3 regions of the Alteromonas sp. OM2203 genome follow, and region 2 is predicted to be linked to each of the others. Evidence: predicted binding sites of a transcription regulator. Region 2 holds the regulator's gene; each other region holds the start of a gene.
What was found. The regulator FliA, encoded in region 2, starts transcription of late flagellar genes. The targets are predictions, from matches to a motif close to CTAAAGNTNNNNNNNNNNNNGCCGATA.
Positions count from the first base shown of each region.

Region 1: a site for FliA is predicted at 8,631-8,657, ahead of ACM0P2_RS05985 (flagellar protein MotY). Genes of this name have one in related genera too.
Region 3: a site for FliA is predicted at 2,468-2,494, ahead of ACM0P2_RS16200 (DUF5610 domain-containing protein). Genes of this name have one in related genera too.

Region 1 covers NZ_CP183209.1:1,342,861-1,353,134, reverse strand. The annotation lists gene rsxD (electron transport complex subunit RsxD) at 1-836, shown strand, start outside; gene ACM0P2_RS06025 (RnfABCDGE type electron transport complex subunit G) at 836-1,615, shown strand; gene ACM0P2_RS06020 (electron transport complex subunit E) at 1,618-2,310, shown strand; gene ACM0P2_RS06015 (endonuclease III domain-containing protein) at 2,356-3,066, shown strand; gene ACM0P2_RS06010 (M20/M25/M40 family metallo-hydrolase) at 3,271-4,686, shown strand; gene ACM0P2_RS06005 (hypothetical protein) at 4,921-5,100, opposite strand; gene ACM0P2_RS06000 (cold-shock protein) at 5,240-5,452, opposite strand; gene gloA (lactoylglutathione lyase) at 5,942-6,343, shown strand; gene glpQ (glycerophosphodiester phosphodiesterase) at 6,406-7,518, shown strand; gene ACM0P2_RS05985 (flagellar protein MotY) at 7,580-8,452, opposite strand; gene rnt (ribonuclease T) at 8,840-9,475, shown strand; gene ACM0P2_RS05975 (peroxiredoxin) at 9,606-10,211, opposite strand.
Region 2 covers NZ_CP183209.1:1,197,991-1,208,264, reverse strand. The annotation lists gene ACM0P2_RS05370 (chemotaxis protein CheW) at 1-2,140, opposite strand, end outside; gene ACM0P2_RS05365 (protein phosphatase CheZ) at 2,153-2,908, opposite strand; gene cheY (chemotaxis response regulator CheY) at 2,943-3,326, opposite strand; gene ACM0P2_RS05355 (RNA polymerase sigma factor FliA) at 3,363-4,094, opposite strand; gene ACM0P2_RS05350 (MinD/ParA family protein) at 4,091-4,957, opposite strand; gene flhF (flagellar biosynthesis protein FlhF) at 4,963-6,393, opposite strand; gene flhA (flagellar biosynthesis protein FlhA) at 6,423-8,522, opposite strand; gene flhB (flagellar biosynthesis protein FlhB) at 8,674-9,798, opposite strand; gene fliR (flagellar biosynthetic protein FliR) at 9,805-10,274, opposite strand, start outside.
Region 3 covers NZ_CP183209.1:3,673,917-3,684,190, reverse strand. The annotation lists gene ACM0P2_RS16215 (acyl-CoA desaturase) at 1-265, opposite strand, end outside; gene fabR (HTH-type transcriptional repressor FabR) at 605-1,198, shown strand; gene trmA (tRNA (uridine(54)-C5)-methyltransferase TrmA) at 1,262-2,359, opposite strand; gene ACM0P2_RS16200 (DUF5610 domain-containing protein) at 2,524-3,843, shown strand; gene ACM0P2_RS16195 (RNA recognition motif domain-containing protein) at 3,908-4,372, opposite strand; rRNA gene ACM0P2_RS16190 (16S ribosomal RNA) at 4,865-6,397, shown strand; tRNA gene ACM0P2_RS16185 (tRNA-Ala) at 6,477-6,552, shown strand; tRNA gene ACM0P2_RS16180 (tRNA-Ile) at 6,596-6,672, shown strand; rRNA gene ACM0P2_RS16175 (23S ribosomal RNA) at 7,122-10,002, shown strand; rRNA gene rrf (5S ribosomal RNA) at 10,232-10,274, shown strand, end outside.

The sequences.
Region 1 (10,274 bases), 140 kb from region 2:
TAATCGCAATAAGCATTCCGCCCACCCTCCCTTGGTGGATGACGGTAACCGGTGTTTTCTTTGCCATTGCAGTAGCTAAACAAGTTTATGGTGGCTTAGGATTCAACATTTTTAACCCTGCAATGATCGCTTACGTTGTTCTGCTCATTTCGTTTCCTGCCGCCATGAGCTTATGGTTGCCTCCCACTACTCACGCTGGGATTACTCCGAGCTTCTTCGACGCTGTTTCGCTGATATTTACGGGGTTTACCACAAGTGGATATGACGTTACTCAGCTTAAAACCATTGCCGATGGTGTAACGATGGCGACACCATTGGACACGTTGAAAACCGATCTAACTCAAGGTGTCACCTACTCAGAATCACTCACTAAGCCAATTTTCGATGGCGGTTTTTTTGAAGCCGCTGGCGCAGGCTGGGGAATAGTGAGTATTGCTTATTTGCTGGGTGGACTATATTTATGGAAAACCCGCATAATCAGCTGGCATATTCCAGGCGGCATGTTAATGAGTGTGTTTGTCTGCGCTTCACTGCTTCATTTAGCCAATGCTGATTACTATGCCTCACCGCTTTTCCATTTGTTTAATGGCGCAGTTATGGTTGGCGCATTCTTTATCGCCACCGATCCTGTATCAGCATCGACCACACCTAAAGGGCGTATCATTTTTGGGGCGGCCATCGGCTTTTGGATTGTTATCATTCGGACGTTTGGTGGATATCCAGATGCTGTAGCGTTTGCAGTGATCATTATGAATATGGCTGTACCGCTTATCGATTATTACACTCGCCCACGTGTTTATGGGAAAAATGCCGATAAAGGTCGAGGTAAATATTAATGATGAAAGACAGCTTAACTAAAAACGGGTTGATGTTAGGTGCGTTTGCCGTCGTGACTACCGCTCTTATCTCGCTTACCTTTTATGGCACTAAAGATAAGATTGAGCAACAAAAGCAGCAGAAACTACTGAGCGTGCTCAATGAAGTAGTGCCCAGTGAATTTCACGATAATCCACTATACGCAAACTGCACTCAAGTGACGGCAACCGAATTAGGCGCAAAAAAAGCGCACAAAGTTTACCGAGCCACGTTGAACGGTAAACCGAGTGCAGTGGTGCTTGAGGCCACCGCTCCTGACGGTTATAGCGGTGATATTGATTTAGTTGTAGGCGTCAGTGTGAACGCATCTGAGTTTTTAAATTCAAAAGACAATGAGGGTGTAAATAAAGTTAATCAAGACGAGAGAAAACCTACTGAAAATAAAATGACGGTACTCGGTGTTAGAGTGATTGAACACAAAGAAACGCCAGGGTTAGGCGATAAGATTGAGCTTGCGGTTAGTAACTGGATCACCACGTTTAGCGACAGACCTTTCTCAAACGATAATTTAGCACCATGGCAAGTCAAAAAAGATGGCGGCGAGTTCGACCAATTTACTGGCGCAACCATTACGCCACGGGCGGTAGTAGGCGCAGTGCGTGAAGCCTTGTTGTATGCACAGGCTAACCAGTCGGCGTTATTCTCTGCCCCTAACACTTGCCAACGCAAAGATAACGCTAACACCGCTGAGCCTAACGACATTTATGAGGCACACCCTCAACAAGTAGAGGAGCTTTAAACGTGACCGATTTTCGCGACCTATCGCTACAAGGGCTCTGGAAAAACAATCCAGCTTTAGTTCAGCTGCTTGGGCTGTGCCCCTTGTTAGCGGTTACCGCTACCTTTATCAATGGCTTAGGTTTAGGCCTTGCCACCATGCTTGTTCTGATTGGTAGCAACGTAACCGTATCATTAGTGCGAAACCTAGTAAGAAATGAAATCCGTATCCCTGTTTTCGTCATGATTATTGCTGCCTTTGTTACTATTATTCAGCTGCTAATGAATGCATTTACTTACGAGCTTTACTTAGCCTTAGGCATTTTTATTCCGCTTATTGTCACCAACTGCGCAATCATTGGTCGCGCTGAAGCATTTGCCTCTAAAAACGACCCTCTTGCCTCCGCTTATGACGGGCTTATGATGGGATTAGGTTTTACTGCCGTATTGGTCATTTTAGGTGGTATGCGTGAAATTTTGGGCGCAGGAACATTATTAGCCGGAGCTGATAGGCTATTTGGTCCAATTGCTGAAAACTGGACAGTCGTGCTGTTTAGTACCGAGAACCCTTTCCTGCTGGCCGTTCTTCCTCCCGGTGCGTTCTTAGGAATGGGCTTGCTCATCGCTATAAAGAATATTATTGACGCAAAAATTGCTGCACAGCAAACTGTAACAACAGAAAAAGCTGCACGGGTGCGTGTTACTGCTGAAAGCTAGTCATCCTTTACCGAGACCATAAAATAAGAGTAAGAGTCTGTCTTAATGTTAGATGTTGCTAAGCCCATCTCAAAGCAAGAAAAAGTCAAAGAAATCATGCGAATTTTGGATGAACTTTATCCAGAAGTACCTATTTTCCTAGATCATAAAGATCCCTACACTCTTCTAATCGCTGTGCTGCTATCAGCGCAGTGCACTGACGAAAGGGTCAATCAGATTACTCCGAAGCTATTTGCTCGCGCCGATAACCCTTATGACATGGTGATGATGAGTATTGAAGAAATTCAAGACATTATCCGTCCTTGTGGTTTATCGCCCATGAAATCTAAAGGGATCTGGCATTTATCCGACATGATTATCAAGCTACATAACGGTGAAGTTCCAGCAAGCTTTGAGGCATTAGAAGCGATGCCGGCTGTAGGACATAAAACCGCAGCAGTTGTCATGTCTCAGGGGTTTGGCATCCCTGCATTTCCCGTAGATACCCATATCCATCGACTCATGTATCGCTGGGGCCTTTCAAACGGAAAAAGTGTAGAGCAAACCGAGCGTGACGCAAAACGCCTGTTCCCCCGAGAGAGATGGAACGACCTGCATCTACAAATCATTCTTTATGGAAGAGAATACTGCCCTGCCCGCGGATTTGACTTAAATAAGTGCGTTATTACACGAGAATTCGGAAGGAAAAGCTTCATTAACGAAGTACTCAAAGAGCAAGAGAAAAAACAAAAGCTGATGCTGAAGAAGCGGAAATAAAAACATTTTAAGAGGAGTCGAAAGACTCCTTTTTTATTTTTTTCTATCTCATATAACAGATCGCACCAAACGACTTTACGATTAACGAACCACTAGGGCTTATGGTTTGCCTCGAAAGCACCAATCAAATTGGCTATGATTGATATGTCATATTTGTGCCAACGCAAATAAAATAGAAATATAAAAATAACTCACGGAGAACACATGTCTCGATTAAATACTATCGCTAAAAGTTTAGCGCTTGGTGCATTGGTAAGTGCTTGCAGTTTTGGCGTTTTCGCTGAAAGCTCACCAATTACGCCTCAACAGAAAAAAAATGCTGAAGCACTTATCCAAAAAGCACTAAAAAGTGACTTAGGCTATAGCATTGTAGAATCACTTACTACAGAAGTAGGCCCTCGATTAGGCGGCTCTGAAGCAGAGAAACGCGCAAGAGATTGGGGCGTTGAAGTAGGAACTCGATTGGGCTTCGATAAAGTTAGTGTAGAAGAGTTCACTATGCCTTTTTGGGATAGAGGTCATTTACATATTTCACTTACTTCACCCTATGCACAACCGCTTTATGGCACTGCGTTAGGTGGTGCGGCCCCTTCAGAAAAAGAAATTAATGCAGACATTGTGTATTTCCGCGACATTCACGCTTTAACAGCTGTTGAAAACGGTGCTCTGGAAGGCAAAATTGCCTTCGTCGATGGCGACGCCATGGTGAAAAGTCAAACAGGTGCAGGCTACGGTCAGGCTAACCAACGTCGCCGTATAGGGTGGCAGCATGCTCAACGCGGTGGTGCTGAGGCACTGGTAGTGCGTTCAGTGGGTTCGGATTCTCATCGTTTTCCTCACTCAGGCATGATGAGTTCTGATGGCGAAAACTGGGCAGATATCCCCGTCGTTGCTATCTCAAACCCAGATGCTGATCATTTACGACGTCTACACAATCTTGGTAAACCACTCTCACTTTCGCTTCATTCGGAATCCAAGTGGAAGGGCGAAGTAAGCAGCGGCAACGTCATTTTAGATTTAGTCGGTAGTGAAAAGCCTGAAGAAATCGTGCTTATAGGCGGCCACTTAGACAGTTGGGACTTAGGTACGGGCGCGGTCGATGATGGTGCTGGTATTGCAATAACAACGGCGGCTGCCGCGTTAATTGCTTCACTTCCTGAACGCCCTAAACGCACTATTCGTGTAGTTATGTTTGGTGCTGAAGAAGTTGGCCTGTTAGGCGCATTTGCTTACGCAAAACAGCATGAGAAGAACCTTAATAATCATGTGCTGGCGACAGAGTCTGACTTTGGGGCGCAAACTATTTGGCAACTGGTGTCTAATGTAAACTCCGAAGCAACAGTACTAGTAGATGAAATCGCAAAGATTCTTTCTCCACTTGGCATTGTTCGAGGCGGCGCTGATATCGCCGGCGGCGGTCCGGATATTATTCCACTTGCAGCGAAAGGCGTGCCTACAATTAGACTGAATCAGAACGGAAGGGACTATTTCGATCTTCACCACACTCCGGATGACACTTTAGATAAAATCAATCCCGATGAGCTTGCGCAAAACATCGCAGCATACGCAGCTAGCATATACTTACTTGCTGATTCCGAGATAGATTTGAAAGCAAAATAATTTCGAAGAAACGTCTGTTTTTTCACTAATGCTTAATGCAATTAGGTCAGCATGCAAAACAAGTATGCTGGCCTTAACATAATCTAACGCTATTTTTGTATATGCTTTGTATTATTGTCGGCCAATAATGGCGTACTACGGTAATGATAAACGTAGCTTTTCATAACGACGTAAAGCTAATACTAAGCGCATAGATGATTAATATTCGACCTAAGATTTGCCCAACTTGTGCCGTTAAGACGCTTTTACCAATTCAGCAACGAATCGTCTAACTTCTTCACGTGAAGTGAGAACAACATGGCGATAGGTATTTGCCTCTTTAAAAGCAACAGTGGTTTTGTTGGTAGAGATATTTGAAATTAACGCTGAAGATGTCGCGCTATTGAATGTAGATACAGAATGTTGGATTTGCATATTAAGAACTTCTTTATAAATGTAGTTTGTTTTGAATTCCTCGCAGGTTGTGTTAAGAAATTTTAAAACGGAAAGTAGGCTCTCTGCGCCTCGCTCAGCGAGTCAAAGAGCCCATATTTAGTAGATAAGCGTTAAGGTCTTATCGAACTACTACGTTAGCAGCCTGTGGACCTTTTTGACCTTGTTCAACTTCGAAGCTAACTTCTTGGCCTTCAGCAAGAGTTTTGAAACCGTCAGAAGTGATTGAACGGAAGTGTACGAATACGTCCTTACCGCCAGCTTCAGGTGTTAGGAAACCGAAACCTTTTTCTTCGTTGAACCATTTAACTGTGCCGTTTACTGAATTAGACATAATAAAAACCTTTTTTAAAAAAATTGATGTTGTGGTGAAAATCACCGATAGCAATAGACATAACCAAGCTAGTAAAGCAGTTGTATATCTAAATAGAACTTCAATTTGAAGGAATAAAGAAAGGTACAGCGCAGTATTAGGTAAAGCATATAACATATCTAGAGCGAGACAGAAGGTACAGGTAAAACATCGTCATGTCCAATCATTTCGCGTTTATTTTTTAGTCGCGTGTTTTATTAATGTATCTATGTAACTTTTAAATGACTTTAATTCACCAACAAAAATTGTATAACTGTCTTAAAGGGTTAACATTTATTTATTAAAGTCACACTGCGTTGTGTTTTTTGCTCTGTTCTCAAACTAAATATCACTGTAAGCCCTTAATTGATATGCGGTGTTTTCGCTTGAATGGAGAGACATTAACCACGCAATAATCATGCAGTACGCCGCAAGCCATTACTTTCGGTGTCGGCAAAATAGGAATCTGTTATGCGAATGCTTCACACTATGCTTCGAGTTGAGAATTTAGAATCATCACTTCATTTTTACACCTCGCTAATGGGTATGCGCCTTCTTCGTCAATCAGAGAACAAGGAATACGAATATACCTTGGCATTTGTCGGTTATGGCGATGAGTCTGACAGCACAGTGCTTGAGTTGACCTACAATTGGGGCGATAACACTTATGATAAAGGCGATGCCTATGGCCATATCGCTATTGAGGTTGACGATATCTACAGCTTTTGTGAAAACTTAGCGGCAAACGGCGCTGACGTTTATAGAAAGCCCGGCCCCGTAAAGGGCGGCACCACCGTGATAGCCTTTGTCCGTGACCCCGACGGCTATGCGATAGAACTTATACAAAACAAATCTATCTCGCTCGAGCACTGATAGTAATGATTTAACTGAGGCCTAATAATTTAAAAGGCTTAGAAGAGAAAAGGCAAATAACAATGAACACATGGAGTAGTGCTACTGTGCAGTACAAAAAGTTAGTTTATTCAAATAGTGTGAAAGGTAAGGCTATACAGAAAAGTCTTTTACCTGCTTTACTATTAGTGTGTTCAAGCATTTTCACATCAAGTGCGCCACTTGCTAACACTAATGAAGCAAACGCTACTAAGTCCTTCACGGTTATTGCACATCGCGGCGCATCAGGATATTTACCAGAACATACACTTGAAGCTGCTACGCTTGCCTTCTCTTTGCGGCCCGACTTTATAGAACAAGATGTAGTCATTACCAAAGACGATATACCTGTTGTTTTACACGATATTCATCTGGAAACCGTTACCGATGTTGAAGACGTATTTCCCGCTCGGCACCGTGCTGACGGAAGGTATTATGCACGGGATTTTACACTTGCAGAATTGAGAGCACTAAGAGTACATGAACGTACAGGTGGCAACGGTACCCCCGTATTTAAGGATAGATACCAAGGTAAACACGCGAATTTTAAGATTGCTACATTAACTGAGCACTTTGAGCTTATCAGCGAGCTTAATCGCCAGTTTGAAGCAGCTGTTGGCGTGTATCCTGAAGTTAAGTCTCCTGCTTTTCACCACGACGAAGGCGTTGATGCGAGTAAGATTGTCATCGACACCCTCAATGCGTTCGGTTTCGGTGTGGAAAATAGCAACAGCTATATTCAATGTTTTGATTTTAAAGAAGTGAAACGCATTCGCGAAACATTGGGTTATAAAGGCAAAGTGGTGATGCTTATAGGCGAGAATAGCTGGGGCGAAAGTGACACCGACTATGATTGGGTTCGTTCTGAAGAAGGTATGAACGAAGTAGCATCTTATGCTGATGGTATAGGGCCATGGTTAGGCCACCTACTGAATAACAAAGCAATGGCAAAGGGGAAGATTGAAGCGGCAAAGTGGCTTGAGTTCGCTCACAAAAACGGGCTGACGATCCACCCTTACACCTACCGAAAAGACGCTTTGCCTGACAGCATGACAAGCGAGCAAGTGCTAGACATGCTTGATAAGGTTGTAAATGCTGACGGTGTATTTACTGATCACTTAGTCCCAGTTTTGTCATGGCGATCTACCAAGAAGTAGAGGGCGAAATTTTCCCCTCCATTTCTTATACTTTGGTAAGTTGGTAATAGCCAACCAGCGCTTAAGATTTAGACAGACGTACTACCACTCGTCGGTTTTGCGCACGGCTTTCTCTCGTATCGTTTGGCGCGATGTGGCGTTTTTCGCCATGACCGGTAAGCTTAATTCTATCTTCAGGCACACCAAGCGTTGTGAGGTAACTTTTGACCTCATTAGCGCGGCGTATAGAAAGCTGCTCATTGTTCCAACGGCCACCGTAACTGTCGGTATAACCATCAAGAAGCACCAGTTCTAGCTCGCTGTCCTCTTTTAAATACTCACCTATCATAGTAAGGCGCTTTTGTGAGTACTTAGTAAGCTCAGTGCTGTTGTTTTGATAAGACAGTACCGTATAGGCGATATCGTCAAAATTGAAAGGCAGTAAATTAGATACACACTTAACGAATTCGCGATATACACTCGAAAAATTACTTGCGTTTAGCGCTACACTGACTTGGTCGTACTTATTGTACCAATCTTGATAATAGATGGTGGGCCAAAAACCTTTTTCTAGTTCAGATAGCATCGTCCATGCAGCGTCTTTAGGCAGGTCACCATTATATTGTTTCCGAAGCGACATATCCGCAATAGGCTTAGGTGCAACGCCCGGCATCCACTTTGGTGGTACAGAATAAACAGCAGCCATATCAAATTTACTGGGCAGCAAATGCATATCCAGCTCAAATTCCATATTGAGCTGTTTTGATGCGGTGCTTGTGAACATGGCTTCACCATATCCTGGCAAATCATGATTAAGCGTACACTGTAAGCGTGTGTCGGTATCGATACGCCAGCTAGAGCTCTCTATTGTCGCAGAATACTGCCGCATGGCGGCTTGGGAGGAAAGTGAACTCACCATCCCGATCAACGCGATATATTTTAATTTCGAGACCATTTCGACACCATTACGAAAATCAAACTAAACCAGGTGCAGGCTACATTTTTCATCACCTCACCCTTTTGAAAGCCACATTATCCACGCTGCTAAGTAAACTCGAACAAGCTCAATTTACCTTAGTAAAAACTATCGCCATAGCAAATATGGCAGCGCGTAGTTCCACCTATAATGTGTTTATCGTCCAAAGTGTAGAAAAGTTTAGCGCCTAATACCATTCACTTTTCTTGTTTTAGCTACTAATCTCATCTTCATTTGATAGTCTTCAAATTGAAACTGGCAACTCAGTAACATCCTTGCGATAATTCATTATTCTCGTACGTTCTCATGTTGGTGCACATTTAAAGTCATCAACTTGTTTTTCTAATCTAGTCTACAAGAGTGTTTATGTCTGCTAACCCGCCCCTTCTTTCCCAGCGCTTTAGAGGTTATTTTCCCGTTGTCATCGACGTTGAAACAGCCGGATTTAATGCAGGTACCGACGCTCTATTGGAACTCGCGGCGGTAACCGTCAAAATGGACGACAACGGTATTTTGCACCCGGATCAAACTTTCCATTACCATATCGATCCTTTCGAGGGTGCGAATTTAGAGCCCGCAGCGCTAGAATTTAATGGTATTGACCCTAATTGTGCTCTGCGAGGCGCTATCGAAGAAAGTGAAGCGATGAAAGATCTCTGTAAAGGTATTCGCAAAGCGCAAAAAAATGCCGATTGTCAGCGGTCGGTTATTGTGGCTCACAACGCTACTTTCGATCAGAGTTTTGTCAATGCTGCGTTAGAACGCTGTAATATTAAACGAACGCCATTTCACCCTTTCGTATCCTTCGATACAACAAGCCTTGCTGGCTTGGCGCTAGGACAAACTGTTCTGGTAAAAGCTTGCCGTGCTGCTGGCATTGAATTTGATCAAAACGAAGCACACAGTGCACTGTATGACGCGCAGAAAACTACCGAATTATTTTGCTATATGGTGAATCGATATAAAGCATTGGGCGGCTGGCCTGTAGGAAGCGAAGATTAAACTAAAAGGCCTAATCTTTCGATGATGAGCATGCTGCTTAAATGCAGATGTGTAATTATCTATACGGATTGGTGAAAAACAAGAACGGCGCCAATTGGCGCCGTTCTTTTATTGATTTTACGGGGTTAACTTATAACTTGTCAGCTTCTTCAGATAAATACTTAGCCACGCCTTCAGGTGACGCATCCATACCCGCTTTACCTTCGGTCCAACCCGCCGGGCAAACTTCACCATGCTCCTCATGGAACGCTAGTGCATCAACCATACGCAGCATTTCGTCTACGTTTCGGCCAAGTGGCAGATCGTTTACTACTTGGTGACGTACCATACCTTGTTCATCGATAAGAAATGAACCGCGGAACGCTACACCGTCTTCAGGGTGCTCTACATCATAAGCTTGGCAAATATCATGTTTGACATCCGCCACCAAAGTATACTTAACAGGGCCGATACCACCTTGATTTACTGGAGTGTTTCTCCACGCGTTGTGTGAAAATTGAGAATCGATCGACACACCAATTACCTCAACACCGCGCTTTTTGAATTCGTCGAAACGTTTGTCAAACGCAATAAGCTCAGACGGGCAAACAAATGTGAAATCTAGCGGGTAGAAAAAGACGACTGCTTTTTTACCTTTTATAGCTTCGCTTAGCGTGAAAGTATCAACAATTTCACCGCTACCAAGCACTGCTGCCGCAGTAAAATCTGGCGCCGGGCGGCCAACTAATACACTCATGAGTCTCTCCATTTAAATGTGGATTGTAATAATAAAAATAATTACTTAGCGCAATTATTTAAG
Region 2 (10,274 bases):
CCTGTAGCAAGGCATCAAGCGGCTTTATAACCACCTCTTCTTGACCTATTAGCGCGTCTACTACGAATCCAACTTGCTGTGTACCTATTTGTACAACAACCACGTGACCTTTATCTCTTTCAATATTTTTAGGGCCACGAATCAGCCATTCGCCGAGGAAGAACAACGGAATTGCTTTTGAACGAACTATCATTGTTAGCTGGCCATCGACCGTGTTGGTCTTCTTGATGTCCATGTTTATTATTTCGTTCACCGCGCCTAATGGTAACGCAAAGGTCTGTTTTCCTACAACAATCATTAGAGTAGGAAGGATAGCTAACGTTAAAGGGACTTTGATATCAAGTCGGGTACCTTTACCTAGCTGTGAATCGATATTGACCGTACCGTTGAGCTGGTTAATTTTAGTTTTAACCACGTCCATGCCCACACCTCGACCAGAAATATCGCTAATTTCTGTCTTGGTAGAAAAGCCCGGAGCAAAAATCAAGTTGAACGCTTCAACATCAGACATACGCGCTGCCGCATCAGCATCTAACACGCCACGACTAATGGCTATCTCCTTGAGCTTCTCGGGGTCCATGCCCTTGCCGTCGTCTTCAATGGTAAGAAGGATATGATCACCTTCTTGAGACGCTGACAGTTGGACGGTTCCCATTCTTGGCTTGCCCGCTGCCGCGCGATCATCAGGCATTTCAATGCCATGATCTACCGAGTTTCTAACCAAATGCACTAATGGATCGGCCAGTGCTTCAACCAGGTTTTTGTCTAAATCTGTTTCTTCACCAACAAGCTCAAGCGTAATTTCTTTCTTTAAGCTTCTTGCGAGATCTCGAACAACGCGAGGGAAGCGACCAAATACCTTTTTAATTGGCTGCATCCGCGTTTTCATTACCGCACCCTGTAGGTCGCCAGTAACTACATCAAGATTAGCAATCGCTTTAGACATGCTTTCATCGTTGCTATTAATACCAAGGCTAAGCAAACGATTTCGCACCAGAACAAGCTCACCCACCATGTTCATTATCTGATCAAGGCGTTTAGTATCAACCCGCACGGTTGTTTCGGCTTGAGGTGCAGAGGCAGCCGCTTTCTTATCATCCTTTTTAGGTGGAGCACTTGCTGCTTTTGCTGGCGCGCTGGGGGTAGATGGCGCTGGAGCACTTGGTGCAGGAGTTGGTTTTGGCGCTGCCTCTTTGGCTTTTTGAACAGCTTCAGTCGCTGCCTTGTCGACAGGTGGCTCTACCTGCTTAGGCGCTTCACCTAACTTGGTTGGTCCTTGACCTGAACCATGTAATTGGTCAAGAAGGGCTTCAAATTCGTCATCGGTAATTTCTTCGTCACCGCCTGTGCTTGAAGATGCTGGCGCTGCAGGCGCTTTAGTCTCTACAGCTGGCGCTTCGTTGGCGCTGAATTGACCTTTGCCATGTAAATCGTCTAACAGCGCTTCAAATTCTTCGTCGGTAATATCGTCGCTATCACTTATCGCAGAGGTTGTTGAAGCGGCCGGCTTTGACTCAGATGCAGAAGGCGCTTCAGTTGTAGCTGATGATGAGCGACCCGGTGCCGAAGAACCGTGAAGTTCATCGAGCAGCGCTTCGAACTCATCTTCAGTGATTTCGTCAATACCGCCACCGTTATCGCTTTTACTCTCTGCCTCTGCTGTAGGTTCTTCTATTACTAGCTCTGGCTCATCCGCAGCGGTTTCTTGTACAGGGGCGCTTAAAGAGTCGAATATGTTTTCGTCTGGCGTTTCAGGACGACTCAATTTATGCAGTGTATCAACTAACTGCGCGTCTGCAGGTTGCAGTGGCTCCTGAGCCTTCACTCGTTCAAACATTTCTACAACCACATCGGTGGCCTGCAGAATAATATCCATGAGTTCAGGGGTTAAAGTTCTTTGCCCGTTTCGCATCACATCGAATACGTTCTCTGCACCGTGGCAAATTTCGACGAGTTCTGTGAGAGAAAGGAAACCAGCGCCTCCTTTTACTGTATGGTACCCTCGGAATATTGCGTTCAGTAAATCCGCGTCTTCCGGGTTGTTTTCAAGATCAACGAGCTGTTCTTGTAATTGTTCAAGAATCTCTCCAGCTTCAACCAGAAAGTCCTGTAATATATCCTCGTCAACATCAAACGACATGCGCCCGCTCCCCTAAAAACCTAAGCTAGACAAAAGATCATCTACGTCATCTTGGCCTGAAACGACATCATCTCGTTTTTCGGCGTCAATAATTGGGCCTTCTGCCTCTACACCATCTATCTTATCGGCCTTAACACGAGATGGTTTAGTATGTTCTTCTCCATCGCGCTCGCCAAACATGGTAAGCATGTTGACTAAGCTGTCCTCCACCTCTTTTACAAGGTCAATAACGCGACGAATAACTTGCCCCGTCAAGTCCTGATAACCTTGGGCCATCAGCACTTCAGTAAGCAGTTGTGTTAGTTTAGCTGACTGAAGCGAACCTTCTTCTAATAATTCGTCTAAGTCTGCACACAACGCTTTGAATTCACCAAGCTCAATTTGGCGATTCATTAACTTTTTCCATTCTGGCATTACCTTATCGATGCGCATTGAAAGCATTTCTGCTATTGGCATGCTCGCTTCAACGGCATCCATAGTAGTATTAGCAGCTTTCTCAGTTTCTTCAATAACGTAAGTCAGGCGGGACTGAGCATCCGGAATATCGTCGGTTGCTAAGTTTTTAATGCGATCATCAATCTGAAAGTTATTTAACGCGTCATGAAGTTGACGCGTTAATTTTCCTACTTCAGCAAACAACTCAACGTTTTCTTTCATTGATGCTGCTTCAAGTAGGGCATTGGCTGAAGCGTTATCACCTTCTTCAAGATAAGTAACGAGTTGCTTGGCTTCTTCCAACGAAATTGGAACGTTTATATTCGTTGCCATCCAGTAAACCTCATTTATCTGGTGAGCGTCTGGATCAACCTAAACGTTCGAAAATTTTGTCTAATTTTTCTTTTAGCGTTGCTGCTGTAAAGGGTTTTACTACGTACCCGTTCACACCGGCTTGCGCTGCAGCAACGATTTGTTCTTTTTTAGCTTCAGCAGTAACCATAAGAACAGGTAAATGTTTAAGCTTGTCATCTGCTCGAATTGCGCGAAGCAAATCGATACCTTGCATGCCGGGCATGTTCCAGTCAGTAACAACGAAGTCAAAATCACCTTGCTGCAACATTGGCAGTGCAGTGCTTCCGTCATCCGCTTCTTGGATGTTGGCAAAACCTAAGTCTTTAAGAAGGTTTTTGATGATACGTCTCATGGTAGAAAAATCATCAACCACAAGAATTTTCATACTTTTGTCCAAAATAGCCTCCAATGAGGGGTTAATTGTTATTAATTTCTATTCTTCGTCAGCCTGCCACGACTTCATTCGTGATTTGAGTTTTAACATGGCCTGACTGTGAATTTGACTGACTCTTGACTCACTTACATCAAGAACCTCACCAATTTCTCGTAAATTCAATTCTTCATCATAGTACAAAGAAAGCACAATCGCTTCCCGTTCAGGTAGCGTTGTAATCGCTTGGGCAAGTGCTTTTTGAAAAGCGCCCTGCATCAAGTCTTCCAGCGGCGCATCACTGCCTCTACTCTGCTCAGTCGTGATTACGTCCTCCGACACACCCAAATCTTCTATTCCGACAAGTTTGCCGGCATTTACTTCATTGAGCATTTGGTGATAATCCTGCAAGCTTACGTTAAGCTTTTCAGCAATATCAGAATCTCTTGCATCCCTTCCGGTCTCACCTTCTACTTGGGATATAGCTTCCGAAATAGCACGTCCGTTACGATGGACTGAACGAGGGGTCCAGTCTCCTTTGCGTATTTCGTCTAGCATTGCACCGCGAATACGGATGCCTGCAAAGGTTTCAAAGCTAGCTCCCTTAGAGCCATCAAAATTTCGTGCAGCTTCCAAAAGCCCAATCATGCCTGATTGGATAAGGTCATCAACAAGAACACTTGCAGGCAACCTAGCCATCAAGTGATGCGCTATACGCTTAACCAATGGCGCATGTCTTTCGACTAACTGCGACTTATCGGTTTGTTGTTGATAAGCGGCTGCCTTGCTGTTCAACGCTGATTTCCTACTGCTTTTTCTGCAACAAGTTGTTCAATAAAAAATTCAAGATGTCCGCCTGGCTGAGCCGGGATGGGCCATGACAATGCTCTACTAGCAAGTTGTGTTATGGCCACTGCGGCTGGAGAGCCTGGATAGGCATCTACAATAGCCGTTTGTTTTCTTACGGCTTTACGAATATTTTCATCAAATGGAACCGTTGCCACTAATTCTAGTGCAACATCCAAAAAACGCCCTGTCACTTTACTTAATTTACTAAATAATTCTTGGCCTTCACGCACGTCGCGCACCATATTAGCCACTACCTTAAAACGAAAAACGCCATGTTCGCGATTTAAGATTTTTATTAGGGCGTAGGCATCGGTTAGTGAGGTAGGCTCGTCGCAAACCACGACCATGATATCTTGAGAAGCCTTCGAGAAGCTCAATACCATGTCTGAAATTCCAGCAGCAGTGTCGACAATCAGCACGTCTATCGGCGTTCTTAGCTCGCTAAAAGCGCGGATCAAACCTGCGTGTTGAGTTGGGGACAACTCTGCCATCGACTGCGTGCCAGAGGTGGCCGGCGCAATCTTGATCCCGTGCGGACCGGTGACGAGAACATCGTCAAGGGTACATTCACCTGAAAGCACATGAGATAAGTTTTTCTCTACGCGAAGTCCTAGCATAACATCAACGTTTGCCAGACCGAGGTCCGCGTCAAGTACCATGACTCGCTTACCCTGCTTCGCCATAGCGATAGCGGTATTGAGAGTAATATTTGTTTTACCAACGCCACCTTTGCCTCCGGTGACGGCGATAACCTTGATTAACCGTGATTGCTTCATTTTTCTTAAGCTACTCGCTTGATCGTCAATCATACTACTTATGCTGTTTTAATTGCGTTGTTACCACTAGTATGATTCAAACCGTACTTTTTATAAAGCTTTGCAGCAGCGGAAACTAAAGATTTCGCCTCTGCAATCTTAATGTCTTCTGGCACTTTCTGACCATCGGTGACATAGCTAACCGGTAGTTGGTACTCAACGGCAGCGCTCAATACCTCTCCCAAAGAGTAGCATTCATCTAACTTCGTGAAAATACAGCCACTTAATTCAATATCATCATACGCTTGGATGATTCTTTGAAGCGCTGGATATTGGGTATTGGCTTGCGCCACCAAATATTTTTTCACTTTAGGCATTTGACCGTTGTCAAATTGCTTAATTTGTTTAATTAATCGACTATCGCGCTGACTAAACCCTGCCGTATCGATTAATACTAGTCGCTTATGACGAAGTTGGAATAATAAATCGGCTAACTCTTCACTAGTCTGCGCTTTTCTTACCGTACAGCCAATAATTTTTCCGTATGTCGCTAGCTGCTCATAGGCAGCTATTCTATACGTATCTATGGTGATCATAGCGACTGACTCTGCACCATACTTTTGCGCATAACGGGCTGCCAATTTGGCAACTGTTGTTGTTTTACCTGTTCCGGTAGGACCAACCAACGCAACCGCACCTTGTGAACTAAGTATATCGTTCCCCGTCACATTTATGCGATTAGCCAATAGGTTAAGAAGATAAATCCACGCGTCACGTTCGTTATAGTGAGCTGGCGTGTAATTTATTAGCTGATTAGCGAGAGCATTGCTCAACCCCATATCAACTAAACGCGTGGTCAAGTACTGGTGAACTGGTTTTTGACGCTTATTTTTTGCTTCCATAAGGTCAGCAACTTGATATTGCAGAACGTCCCGTAGAGACGCAAGCTCTTCTTTTATTTGTGCAAGTTCTGCCGATTGTGTCATTGGCGCTTCGCCAATGCTTGAGGCTTGGTGGTCAGGAAAGGGTAAGTCATTAGCACGATGACCAGCACTCTGCTGACTTTCCACATCATCAATAAATGCATCAGAAAAATCCAAATGTGACGCTATCTCGTTGGCGTGCTTTGCATTAGCTGACATAGGTTGAGGGCGTTGCTGGATGTGGTTTTCAGCAACGTTAGATAATGTTCCTGGATTGGCTGTCGCAGCCGCAGCACCATGCTGTTTTTCTAATAAGGCTTTTAGGCTATCTGGACCGTCGTCGCCAATTATTTCACTCAAGCTTGGCGTAGCCTTTTGACCAGGCGCTTTTGAGGCAGCTTTAGGAACAGCGAGTTTTGCATCGGGCTCTTTATCATAAGCTGCAACAAGCTCTATACCATCAGCCACTTTGCGGTTTGACATGATAACGGCATCACTGCCTAACTCTGCTTTAACCTGGCTTAACGCCTCACGCATATCTTTGCCGAAGAAACGTCTAATTTTCATTGCAACCTCTCCAATCACCCAGCGTCAGATTATTGACCAACCGAACTGACTATTTTTATTTGTTTGTCATCAGGAACTTCTTGATAAGACAGTACATGAAGCCCAACAACCGAATATTTTAAGAAGCGAGAGAGTACCGGTCTCAGCATGCCAGATGTTAGAAGCACAGCAGGCTCACCTTCTAACTCTTGTTGCTGACTGGCTTGTTGCAGTGATTTTTGCAACTTATCTGCCAAGCCTGGTTCAATACCAGCACCGTCTTCGCCACCTGCTTGAAGTGACTGGTGCAACATCTGTTCCAACTCTGGCGCCAAGGTTATGACAGGTATTTCTTTCGCCCCTTGGGTTATCTCTTGAACAATAAGTCGTTTAAGTGCGATACGTACCGCAGATACAAGTACATCAGGGTCTTGACTGCGAGTACCATACTCACTTAGGGTTTGAACGATGGTTCGCATATCGCGAATAGGCACACCTTCAAATAGCAATGTTTGCAGCACTTTCACCACTGTACTAAGCGGAAGAATATCAGGTACCAAACCTTCAACAAGTTTAGGGTGCTGTTTGGCTAGCATATCAAGAAGCTGCTGGGCTTCCTCGTGCCCAAGTAACTGATAGGCGTTGTTGGTCAACAGCTGACTCAAGTGGGTTGCTACCACGGTCGCCGCATCCACAACCGTATAACCCAATGTCTGCGCATGCTCTCGTTTGTTTGGTTTAATCCATACTGCATCCAGGCCAAATGCTGGGTCCTTGGTTGCTCGTCCTTCTAGTTTACCGAAAACCTGTCCAGGATTAATGGCAAGCTCTTCGTCATGACTAATCACTGAATCACCAATAGTAACGCCTAGCATGGCAATGGTGTATGTATTGGGCTCTAGGTCTAAATTATCGCGAATATGAACGGGTGGAATAAGAAACCCAAGCTCTTGAGACAGCTTTTTACGCACCCCTTTAATACGCGTCAATAACTCACCACCTTGTGACTTATCAACGAGTGGAATAAGGCGATACCCTACTTCTAAACCAATAGTATCAACTTGTTGTACATCGTCCCAGCCCAACTCTTTCACTTCTGGCGCGACGGTTTCGCTCTTAGACACATTGTCGGGTACTGCAGGTGCAGCAGCCTTTTTCCGAGCTTGTACCGTTTGAAAATAAGCAAAGCCTGCAATCAAGAAAGAAAAACCAAGAAACGCTATGTGAGGCATTCCCGGAATGATCCCCATGACAAATAGCACGCCCGAAGCAATGTATAGCGCCTGATTATTTCCCAGCTGGCCGCGTATTTCTTTGCCCATTTCCTGAGATTCATTTTCACGAGTAACGATAATTGCGGTGGCAACTGAAAGCAGTAGTGAAGGAATTTGAGCGACCAGACCATCACCTATGGTCAAGATTGTGTAGATTTCTATTGCGTTTCCGAATGAAAGGCCATGCTGAATCATGCCAATAAATAGGCCGCCAACAATGTTGATTAGCATGATGAAAAGCCCGGCAACTGCGTCACCTTTCACAAACTTTGATGCACCGTCCATCGAGCCATAAAAGTCAGCTTCTGCAGTAATCTCTTCACGACGCTGGCGCGCTTGATCTTGGTCGATATAACCCGCATTCAAATCCGCATCAATTGCCATTTGCTTGCCTGGCATAGCGTCAAGAGTAAATCTTGCACTTACCTCAGAGATACGGCCAGCACCAGCGGTGACTACTTTAAAGTTGATAATAAGTAAAATAGCAAAAACAACGATACCTACGGCATAGTTGCCACCAATAACAACGGCGCCAAAGGCTTCAATTACTTTTCCCGCGGCATCTCCGCCCTCATGACCGTAAAGCAATACAACCCGCGTGGATGCCACGTTTAACGCAAGTCGAAGTACTGTTGCAATTAACAAAACAAGAGGGAAAATACCAAAATCAACAGGTTTTTGAGTGAGAACAGCAACCAATATGATGACGAGAGATAACGCAATATTAAAACTGAAAAGCACGTCCAGCAGGAAAGGCGGCATGGGTAAAATAACCATGCCCATGATTGCCAAAAGGACGATGGGCGCGCCTAGACCACTCGTAAAATTTTGCAGCTGATTTTTATCGAATCGCTGAAGATAACCGGATAACTGCATGGCTTGGTGTCTCTCTATCAGAAAATTGACGCTTTATATGAATCTGAAAGGGAGTTTTCAACTAACGTGCCAGCTTTATTACTAAACTGCTAATCGGCTAAAAATAGCGCTATCTTGATTATGGTAAGCTTTTTCCGGACGATGACTGTGATTATCGACGATATTCTGGCGGAATGGGCAAATCTCGCTTGAGCGGTTTAGGCCGCTTGCCTTTCCCTGCCCTATGCGCCTTCAATTGATACACATGAGCTAGCACCTGCGCTACCGCCATAAATAAAGCGTTGGGAATTTCATCGTCGACTTCTGTTGAATAGAAAATAGCGCGAGCTAGCATCGGAGAAGGGATTAAAGGTACATTATTTGCGGTAGCGATTTTTCTGATGTGCATTGCTAACTCATCTGCACCTTTAGCGACAACCACTGGCGCTCTTAAACCCTTTTCATCGTATTTAATAGCGACAGAAAAGTGAGTTGGGTTGGTAACAACCACGTCTGCTTGAGGCACTTCCTGCATCATTCGCTTGGTTGCAGCTTGATATTGCAGGCGACGAATACGCCCCTTAACCATAGGGTCGCCTTCTGCGTTCTTTCTTTCGTCTTTGACCTCTTGTTTGGTCATCTTCATTTCTTTGTTGTGCTTATACATTTGGTAAGGCACATCAATAAGTGCAATGGGGATCATTCCACACACTAAAATAAGAAAAGCCCACTTGAGCATGTCGAGCGCATGAAAGATATTGCCTGGATAGAGTTCCATATCAAGATGCAGCGCTTCATCTTCAAAGTACAACAACGCGCCAATTGCCATGCCGATAATAACGACAACCTTGGCAATAGATTTTAATAGTTCTACCAATCCATTGGTGCCGAACATGCGCTTGAACCCCTGAATCGGGCTCATTTTAGACCCTTTGGGTTTTGCTCCTTCCCATGTGAAATTGTAGCCGCCAAGGGCAATAGAACCATAAATTCCAGCTATCATTGCGACAACCATATATAGCAATACCGCAGGGCCTACCGCCGTAAAAGCCTCTCCCCATGCGCCAAACATATGGGTAATATCGTAGGTTTCGTCGCGAGAAAGAATAAACATTCGCTGAGTAAGTTTAAAAACAGATTCTGCAATCCAGCCACCGACGAATAGAAACATAACGGCGCTGACTATTAGCACCAGTGTCGTGGATAACTCCCGGGAACGAGCCAATTGCCCTTTTTTTCGGGCATCTTCGAGTTTTTTCCCCGTGGGGTCTTCTGTTTTTTCGCTTGAATCTGCCATTATTTCCTACGGACAAATATTCAATAATTCACACATAAACTGCTCAGCCCTAAACCATTGGGTTTCAAAGTGAGCAGTAAAGTTATCCAAGGTTATCCAAATAATGAGTAGACCCATTACTTGTGCTATGGAAAAACCAATACTGAAAATGTTTAATTGCGGCGCAGCTTTAGTCATTACACCGAAAGCCAAATTTACAATTAATAATGACACAATTGGCGCAAGTGACAGGGTGATAGCCGAGATAAACATCCAGCCTCCCCAGTGCGCGATATCGCGGAATTGTTCGCCCGTCCACCACGCTTCGCCTATTGGGAATGCCTCAAAACTCATTACGATCATTTGAATCATAGACAGGTGGCCGTCTAGCGTCCAGAACAAGAGCGTAGCAAGTATCAAATAAAACTGTCCCACCGCAGGTACGTTAATACCGTTGACTGGGTCGACAATAGACGCAAAGCCCAAACCGGTTTGCA
Region 3 (10,274 bases), 2.1 Mb from region 2:
AAATACTATTTTGCAACGCCATAGCACCACCTATTGCTAGAATGACTCGCACAACAACATTGGCATCATAGGTTTTGTGCGACCACAAGCGGTGATAACCAGCAGTGATAGACATACCTGTGAAGTAAAATAAGAAGATAGCAGTACCGATTTCTGCCCAATCGATACCCTGGTAAGCCACCCATAGCGGCACACCAATAAATGCAATAGCGCCTGATATAATAAATACCAGCACATTAGTTAGGATAAGAGGAGGTTTTTTCATTTTATACTACTTGGCTTACAACTGTTCGCTAATTTATCGTTTTACAGAGCTTCAGGCAAGCAAAACCCAGATAAGTTCTGCTTACATGTGTAAAGTTTAATTATAGTAAAGCTAACGTAGAACGCGCGTATTTATTGATTTTTTTGCTTAATACTTGTTTATAAAAGAGATGATTTTGTTTCTCTTCCCCCACAAGCCTGTGTTGCGATAAACTACACGAGCTAGTCTTTGATGTTTGAAATTTGATTGCGTTGATGGCTATTGAGATGACAACTGCGCTAATTCCAAGTCGCTGAAAATCATCATGCCGTTACAACCTAATCAACAAGTGGTGCGAATGTGAGTCGACAAGAACAGAAATTAAAAACCCGCCAAAACATTATCCATGCTGCGTTTTCACTGCTAGACGAAAACCGTAGTTTATCGGCAATCAGCTTACGTGAAGTTGCCAGGGAAGCGGGTATCGCACCAACTTCATTTTACCGACACTTCAAAGATATGGACGAACTAGGGTTAACGCTAGTAGATGAAGCGGGTTTAGCACTGCGTCAGCTTATGCGTCAGGCAAGACGCCGCATTGCTTCAGGGGGCGGCGTTATTCACACCTCTGTTGAAACCTTCATGGAGTTTATCGCTGCTAATACTAACGTGTTTCGACTTCTTCTTAGGGAACACACGGGGACATCATCTGCTTACCGATTAGCGGTATTCAGAGAAATACAGCATTTCATCGATGAACTAACCGACTATATCATTGAACAGCAGGGCGTGGAGTACGCATGCGCGCAGCTTCAAGCTGATGCTATGGTAAGACTGGTGTTTAGTGCTGGAGCAGAGGCATTAGAAGCTGACGATAAACTTCGCCGAGAAATTGGTGAGAGAGTGAAAGCGCAGCTTCGTTTTGTTCAAGTAGGCGCTACGCAGAAAGGCTAGCCTAGGAATATTATTAAAATTTGTATGAAATTGGCCCCAGCCAGCCTTTGTATCTCACTCAGATCAGCTTTTGCGTGTAAGTAGAACCCCTGCCTCTATGTGATGAGTGAACGGGAACTGATCAAAAAGCGCTGATTCTGCAATTTCATGTGTTTCGCTCAGCAATTCAAGGTTTAGCGCCAAGGTTTCAGGGTTACACGAAATATAAATAATATTGTCGTAGTCCTGAATCATTCTCAATGAATCTTTATCTAAGCCTGCCCTAGGCGGATCCACTAAAACCGTAGTGAAGTTATATGTACTTAAGTCTATACCTTCTAAACGACTAAACGCGCGCTCGCCTTTCATTGCCTGAGTAAATTCTTCGGCGGCTAATCTGACTATCTTCACGTTGCTAAGCTGATTTTGTTCAATATTAAACTGAGCAGCTTGAACAGAAGGTTTGGCAATTTCGGTTCCCACGACATTATCAAAATGAAGCGCAAGCGGCAGTGAGAAGTTACCCGCACCACAATACATTTCAAGCAGGTCTCCAGAAAGCGGCTTTACACAATCCAATGCCCATTCAATCATTTTGCAGTTTACTTCGGCATTGGGCTGAGTGAAGCTATTTTCGATGTGCTTGAAAATAAACTCTTTACCGTTTACGGGTAAACGTTCAATAACAAAATCGTTGTCGATAATAAGCTTTTGTTTTCTAGCACGACCAATGATGTTTACTTTCGGAAAATGGGCTTCGAGCGTCGCTTTTAACTTTCTTGCAGCCTCTTCCCATTTTTCATCTAACTGACGATGATATAGAAGGCTGATAACAACCTCACCAGATAGCGCAGAAAGATAATCTATTTGAAAAAGCTTCTTTCTTAGTGATTCGTTTGGTCTAACTTCCTCAAGCAATAGTGCCATGGCATCGTTTATTGCTTTACACGCAGGGGGGAAGCTATCTACGCGGTACTTCTCTTTCGTTTCTTGATTGAACATGATGTGAAATAAGTCATTTCCCTCATGCCAAACTCTAAACTCGGCGCGCATACGGTAGTGCGTTGGTTGAGACGGGAACACAGAAAGTTCAGGCGCATTAAATGGAGAAAGCAACGCGGTGAGACGATCTACTTTTTCGTCTAATTGAGCTTCATAGCGTTGTTGTTCGGTCGCGGTCATAAAATTCTCCATTCACAGTTAAGGGCGCGAATTGTAGACCCTTATAAAATAACTGCAATACACCCAGCATGAATCTGAGCCCTTAGCTGAAAAAAATCTGTATTAAAATTAAACAATATCGATTCTTTGCCGATAATATGAAAGAGGATAGTGAGGATCAAATTATGAACGTGGGTCAAATCAAGGCTTTCATGAACGAGCAAAAGGTCGATCAGAAAGCTGATCAGAAGGCTTCTGTTAACCCAAATGAAGCGTTAAAGAAGCAATTGCAACAGGATGGTTTGCAACAGGCGGCCGAATTTTCTAAACAGCAAGCGGCGTCGGTATCCATGTCTAGTAGTCAAACTAGCATTGGCATGAGAATCGTCAGTACGAGTTTAAGCCAATCTTTGGAAATAGACGGGCAGAAGCCAAAGGATGTCAAAGAAAAGAATCTAGAAGAGAAGTCGAATAGTTTGTTCGACTTCGAAAAAGTTGCAAAAAATGTACTTAAGTTCGTAGGCGGTGTTATTCGCGGAGCTGCCGATGGTGGTGCAAGTGATGAGAAGTTAAATAGTTTATTTAGCCAAGCAAGAGAAGGCGTAAGCCGAGGCTTTGCCATGGCTGAAAAAGATTTAGCCGGTTTTATGAATGAAGAGATCGAGCAAGGAATGACAAAAAGTCGCGATCTTATCGACACGGGTATAGATGATCTAGAGACCGATATTTTTGGTCGCGAACAAGCAAATGCTGTCACACTTTCGTCGTTAAATGCCGTTGCTGCATCTGATGAGAAAAGTGGTAGTTTGACGATCAGAACTAAAGATGGCGATGAAGTAAGTTTTAGCTTCGAGAGTTTGCGTTCGGTTCAGGCATCTCAGCAGCTAAACTTTGAGACTCAGACATCTGAAAGGCAGCCTAGCGCAGAAAATGGTGAGCAAAGTGAAACTAACTTCTCGGCGTCTTATACTCAGCAAACTTCGTATCAGTACTATGAACGAAGTGGTATTAGCTTCTCATTGAAAGGAGAGCTTGATGAAGATGAATTGGACTCGATAGCTGATTTGGTTGGGCAAGTTCAAGACCTAGCTGACACCTTCTACAGTGGCGATATCGATAAGGCATTTGACGAAGCGTTAAGCTTAGGCTTTGACGATAAGGAATTAGTGGGTTACGCACTACAACTAAACAGAACAACACAAACTGAAGTATTGAAAACATACGAGAACATCCAGCATTATAGCGAAGATAATAACGATAACGCTAAATACGGAAACGTAGTAAGTCCAGTAGCTCAGTATTTAGAAAAGATGATGGATACGTTTGCCAATGCAGAGAATAAGCTAGCAAGTAGCGAAGACTACAATGCGTTAATTGCTGGATTGATAAACGAAATGAAAGATGTGCAGGTACCAGACTTAATTTCTGCTATTAATAGATTTCGATCTTTTAATCAGACCTTACTAGACGGGCTGCCTCAATCTGCTGAAACTAACGAGTCTTAAATCCCCCTAAAATGAAAAAGCCCGGTGCTGATGCTTACCGGGCTTTTTTATGTGGTGATGTAGATTATTCGTGATCGACTTTGTCTTTCGCTGGGCGCACTTTTAACGTGCGTTCTTGAAAGATCGAATCGTTTGTCTTATCGATAACGCTATTAAGATCGTCAGTCACCACCTCGATAAAGCCGTAGCCTTTTCGTTTTCCGGTTTTACGATCCTTCATGAGTCGAACTGACTGTACTTCAATAAAACTGCTGAAGTACTCCTTCACGGCGTTTTCATTTGCACGATAAGGCAAATTGCCTACATACAAGGTTTCTATCGATCCTTCACTAGAATGTGCTCTGGCATCTGAGGAAGATGGACTTTGAATAAGAGACGCTAGCCATGGAGTAACGATACCGCTAATCAACAGAGCTGCTGACACGGTTAGCGGAACATGAACGTTCAAACTAGCAGAAGAAAATAACAAGTAACCTGCAATTGCAAAAATAGCGCTAATAACAGCGCATTGAATAAAGCCTACTTTCATATACCTACCTTTCTATTGTTTATTATGGTGTTGGAGGCTGTATACAGTTTACTCATTTGTAACAATTAGAACAATAAAATGTGAAAAAACTAGTCGAAAGATGCATTGAGCTGATAGGAATGATGCAGAAATGAGCGTTTAACACTAAAAATGGCTTAAAAAGCAAAAAAATCCAATTCAAGTGTTGATCTTTCTCAACAGGTATCTATAATGCGCTCCACGTTCTGAGGGGGCTTCGAGAAAAAGAAAGCCAACTTGGCAACAAGTGCGAAACCAAGTTTTCAAGCAAATAAAAAGTTTAAAAACATGGTTGACATCGAAAACAAACGATGTAAAATGCGCACCTCACTCGAACAGGGTGAGTCACTAAGAGGCAACGGCTTCTAGTGAATAGCAGTGACGCTGCTACGTTCTTTAACAATTTAGACAAGACAATCTGTGTGGGCACTCGTTAAGAGTGTCACATAACGACGATTCATATTTCGATATATTTAATTGAAGAGTTTGATCATGGCTCAGATTGAACGCTGGCGGCAGGCCTAACACATGCAAGTCGAACGGTAACAGGATGTGCTTGCACATCGCTGACGAGTGGCGGACGGGTGAGTAATGCTTGGGAACTTGCCTTTGCGAGGGGGATAACAGTTGGAAACGACTGCTAATACCGCATAATATCTTAGGATCAAACGGGGCTTAGGCTCCGGCGCAAAGAGAGGCCCAAGTGAGATTAGCTAGTTGGTGAGGTAAAAGCTCACCAAGGCAACGATCTCTAGCTGTTCTGAGAGGAAGATCAGCCACACTGGGACTGAGACACGGCCCAGACTCCTACGGGAGGCAGCAGTGGGGAATATTGCACAATGGGGGAAACCCTGATGCAGCCATGCCGCGTGTGTGAAGAAGGCCTTCGGGTTGTAAAGCACTTTCAGTTGTGAGGAAAAGTTAGTAGTTAATACCTGCTAGCCGTGACGTTAACAACAGAAGAAGCACCGGCTAACTCCGTGCCAGCAGCCGCGGTAATACGGAGGGTGCGAGCGTTAATCGGAATTACTGGGCGTAAAGCGCACGCAGGCGGTTTGTTAAGCTAGATGTGAAAGCCCCGGGCTCAACCTGGGATGGTCATTTAGAACTGGCAGACTAGAGTCTTGGAGAGGGGAGTGGAATTCCAGGTGTAGCGGTGAAATGCGTAGATATCTGGAGGAACATCAGTGGCGAAGGCGACTCCCTGGCCAAAGACTGACGCTCATGTGCGAAAGTGTGGGTAGCGAACAGGATTAGATACCCTGGTAGTCCACACCGTAAACGCTGTCTACTAGCTGTGTGTGCCTTTAAGGCGTGCGTAGCGAAGCTAACGCGATAAGTAGACCGCCTGGGGAGTACGGCCGCAAGGTTAAAACTCAAATGAATTGACGGGGGCCCGCACAAGCGGTGGAGCATGTGGTTTAATTCGATGCAACGCGAAGAACCTTACCTACACTTGACATGCTGAGAAGTTACTAGAGATAGTTTCGTGCCTTCGGGAACTCAGACACAGGTGCTGCATGGCTGTCGTCAGCTCGTGTCGTGAGATGTTGGGTTAAGTCCCGCAACGAGCGCAACCCTTGTCCTTAGTTGCCAGCATTAAGTTGGGCACTCTAAGGAGACTGCCGGTGACAAACCGGAGGAAGGTGGGGACGACGTCAAGTCATCATGGCCCTTACGTGTAGGGCTACACACGTGCTACAATGGCATTTACAGAGGGAAGCGAGACAGTGATGTGGAGCGGACCCCTTAAAGAATGTCGTAGTCCGGATTGGAGTCTGCAACTCGACTCCATGAAGTCGGAATCGCTAGTAATCGCAGGTCAGAATACTGCGGTGAATACGTTCCCGGGCCTTGTACACACCGCCCGTCACACCATGGGAGTGGGATGCAAAAGAAGTAGTTAGTCTAACCTTCGGGAGGACGATTACCACTTTGTGTTTCATGACTGGGGTGAAGTCGTAACAAGGTAACCCTAGGGGAACCTGGGGTTGGATCACCTCCTTACCATTACGTCGAAAGACGCACTTGATGCAGTGCCTACACAGATAGTCTTGTTTAAAAATGAAGAACGACACAAGTTTATGGGGCTATAGCTCAGCTGGGAGAGCGCCTGATTTGCATTCAGGAGGTCAGCAGTTCGATCCTGCTTAGCTCCACCATCTACTTGACACTGAGTTTGTTGTTAACAAGCTTAGAAACTGAAGGCTTGTAGCTCAGCTGGTTAGAGCGCACCCCTGATAAGGGTGAGGTCGGCAGTTCAAGTCTGCCCAAGCCTACCATTCACCTGCACTTGCTTCGCAAGTGGTCGTGAAAAAGCCGCTTAACCGGAAGGGAATCGGGTGACCGACCCAGCATCCTGACGGTTTTTCTACTCGCTAAAGTTGGCGGTAGTTAAAGGCTAAGGTAGAAACTGATTTTATGTGTCACGTTGGACCCGAAATCCTAATGAATATTTACTGTTTCAGTAAGCATTGATTAGGGTTTTTTACTCTAAAGATGAAAGTACTGCTTTTGCAGGAAACATCAAATGTTCTTTAACAATTTGGAAAGCTGATATTAATAGTAATCAATCAAAATTGAGTAACTGAGAAATCGAAAGATGACTTTTTACTCTACTTGACTGAATTGCTTGTTATCAATTTATTGATAACAAGGCAATTCTTCCGATTAGCTTGTCATTCATGCGACATAACTTAGACAGAAGTCAAAAGGCTGTTTGGGGTTGTATGGTTAAGTGACGAAGCGTATACGGTGGATGCCTTGGCAGTTAGAGGCGATGAAGGACGTGTAAGTCTGCGAAAAGCTGTGGTGAGCCGACAAAATGCATTTGAGCCACAGATGTCCGAATGGGGAAACCCACCTGTTTACAGGTATCGTTACGTGAATACATAGCGTAACGAGGCGAACGAGGGGAACTGAAACATCTAAGTACCCTTAGGAAAAGAAATCAATTGAGATTCCCCTAGTAGCGGCGAGCGAACGGGGAACAGCCCTTAAGCTGTATTGAATGTAGTGGAATCCTTTGGGAAGAGGAGCGATACAAGGTGATAGCCCTGTACACGACGCAATCTTTACAGTGAAATCGAGTAGGTCGGGACACGTGTTATCTTGACTGAATATGGGGGGACCATCCTCCAAGGCTAAATACTCCTAACTGACCGATAGTGAACCAGTACCGTGAGGGAAAGGCGAAAAGAACCCCTGTGAGGGGAGTGAAATAGAACCTGAAACCGTATACGTACAAGCAGTGGGAGCACCTTCGTGGTGTGACTGCGTACCTTTTGTATAATGGGTCAGCGACTTATATTTAGTAGCGAGGTTAAGTGAATAACGGAGCCGTAGCGAAAGCGAGTGTTAACTGCGCGTTTAGTTGCTAGGTATAGACCCGAAACCCGGTGATCTAGCCATGGGCAGGTTGAAGGTTGAGTAACATCAACTGGAGGACCGAACCCACTAACGTTGAAAAGTTAGGGGATGACCTGTGGCTGGGGGTGAAAGGCCAATCAAACCGGGAGATAGCTGGTTCTCCCCGAAATCTATTTAGGTAGAGCCTCGGACGAATTCCATTGGGGGTAGAGCACTGTTAAGGCTAGGGGGTCATCCCGACTTACCAACCCTTTGCAAACTCCGAATACCAATGAGAACTATCCGGGAGACACACGGCGGGTGCTAACGTCCGTCGTGGAGAGGGAAACAACCCAGACCGCCAGCTAAGGTCCCAAAATATTGCTAAGTGGGAAACGATGTGGGAAGGCACAGACAGCTAGGAGGTTGGCTTAGAAGCAGCCACCCTTTAAAGAAAGCGTAATAGCTCACTAGTCGAGTCGGCCTGCGCGGAAGATGTAACGGGGCTAAGCAATATACCGAAGCTGCGGCAGCACAGTTTACTGTGCTGGGTAGGGGAGCGTTGTGTAAGTGGATGAAGGTGAGTTGTAAAGCTTGCTGGACATATCACAAGTGCGAATGCTGACATGAGTAACGATAATGGGAGTGAAAAACTCCCACGCCGGAAGACCAAGGTTTCCTGTCCCATGCTAATCAGGGCAGGGTAAGTCGGCCCCTAAGGCGAGGCAGAAATGCGTAGTCGATGGGAAACGGATTAATATTTCCGTACTTATATAATCAGTGATGGAGGGACGGAGAAGGCTAGGCAAGCTTGGCGTTGGTTGTCCAAGTGAAAGCGAGTAGGCCGAAAACTTAGGTAAATCCGGGTTTTTAAAGCTGAGACGCGAGACGAGCTCCCAAGGGAGTGAAGTTGTTGATGCCCTGCTTCCAGGAAAAGCTTCTAAACTTATGATTATATGAACCGTACCCCAAACCGACACAGGTGGTCAGGTAGAGAATACTAAGGCGCTTGAGAGAACTCGGGTGAAGGAACTCGGCAAAATTGTACCGTAACTTCGGGAGAAGGTACGCCCCTGTTTGTGAACACTTCGCGTGGTAAGCAAATGGGGGCCGCAGTGACCAGGTGGCTGGGACTGTTTATTAAAAACACAGCACTCTGCAAACTCGTAAGAGGACGTATAGGGTGTGACACCTGCCCGGTGCCGGAAGGTTAATTGATGGGGTTAGTTTTCGGACGAAGCTCTTGATCGAAGCCCCGGTAAACGGCGGCCGTAACTATAACGGTCCTAAGGTAGCGAAATTCCTTGTCGGGTAAGTTCCGACCTGCACGAATGGTGTAACCATGGCCACGCTGTCTCCACCCGAGACTCAGTGAAATTGAAATCGCAGTGAAGATGCTGTGTACCCGCACCTAGACGGAAAGACCCCGTGAACCTTTACTACAGCTTGGCACTGAACATTGAACCTACATGTGTAGGATAGGTGGGAGGCTTTGAAGCACAGTCGCTAGATTGTGTGGAGCCGTCCTTGAAATACCACCCTTGTATGTTTGATGTTCTAACATTGGCCCCTTATCGGGGTTGTGGACAGTGTCTGGTGGGTAGTTTGACTGGGGCGGTCTCCTCCCAAATAGTAACGGAGGAGCACGAAGGTTAGCTAATCACGGTCGGACATCGTGAGGTTAGTGCAATGGCATAAGCTAGCTTAACTGCGAGACAGACACGTCGAGCAGGTACGAAAGTAGGTCATAGTGATCCGGTGGTTCTGTATGGAAGGGCCATCGCTCAACGGATAAAAGGTACTCCGGGGATAACAGGCTGATACCGCCCAAGAGTTCATATCGACGGCGGTGTTTGGCACCTCGATGTCGGCTCATCACATCCTGGGGCTGAAGTCGGTCCCAAGGGTATGGCTGTTCGCCATTTAAAGTGGTACGCGAGCTGGGTTTAGAACGTCGTGAGACAGTTCGGTCCCTATCTGGTGTGGGCGTTGGATGATTGATGGGAGCTGCTCCTAGTACGAGAGGACCGGAGTGGACGAACCGCTGGTGTTCGGGTTGTCATGCCAATGGCATTGCCCGGTAGCTACGTTCGGAACGGATAACCGCTGAAAGCATCTAAGCGGGAAGCCGGCCCAAAGATGAGTCATCCCTGACCTTTAAGGTCTGGAAGGGTTGTTATAGACGATGACGTTGATAGGCAGGGTGTGGAAGCGTTGTAAGGCGTTAAGCTAACCTGTACTAATTGCCCGAGAGGCTTAACCATACAACGCCCAAGAAGCTTTGGACTTCTGAGTGTTGTAGACAAGCTAAGCTCTGATAAAGAGCAGCAAGTAAGAGTAAAAAGCAGTTACTCACTGATTGAATTAATATTATCTTTCCCAAATTGTTAGTTATTAAGCAACGATGATTAAATAGGCTCTAAAGAGTACTGTTAGTCCTCCTTGCGCAGAAGTCATGATAAAAAGCATCATGATTCTGCACTAAAAGTTTTTCCTGGCAGCCATAGCGATACGGTACCACCTGACTCCATTCCGA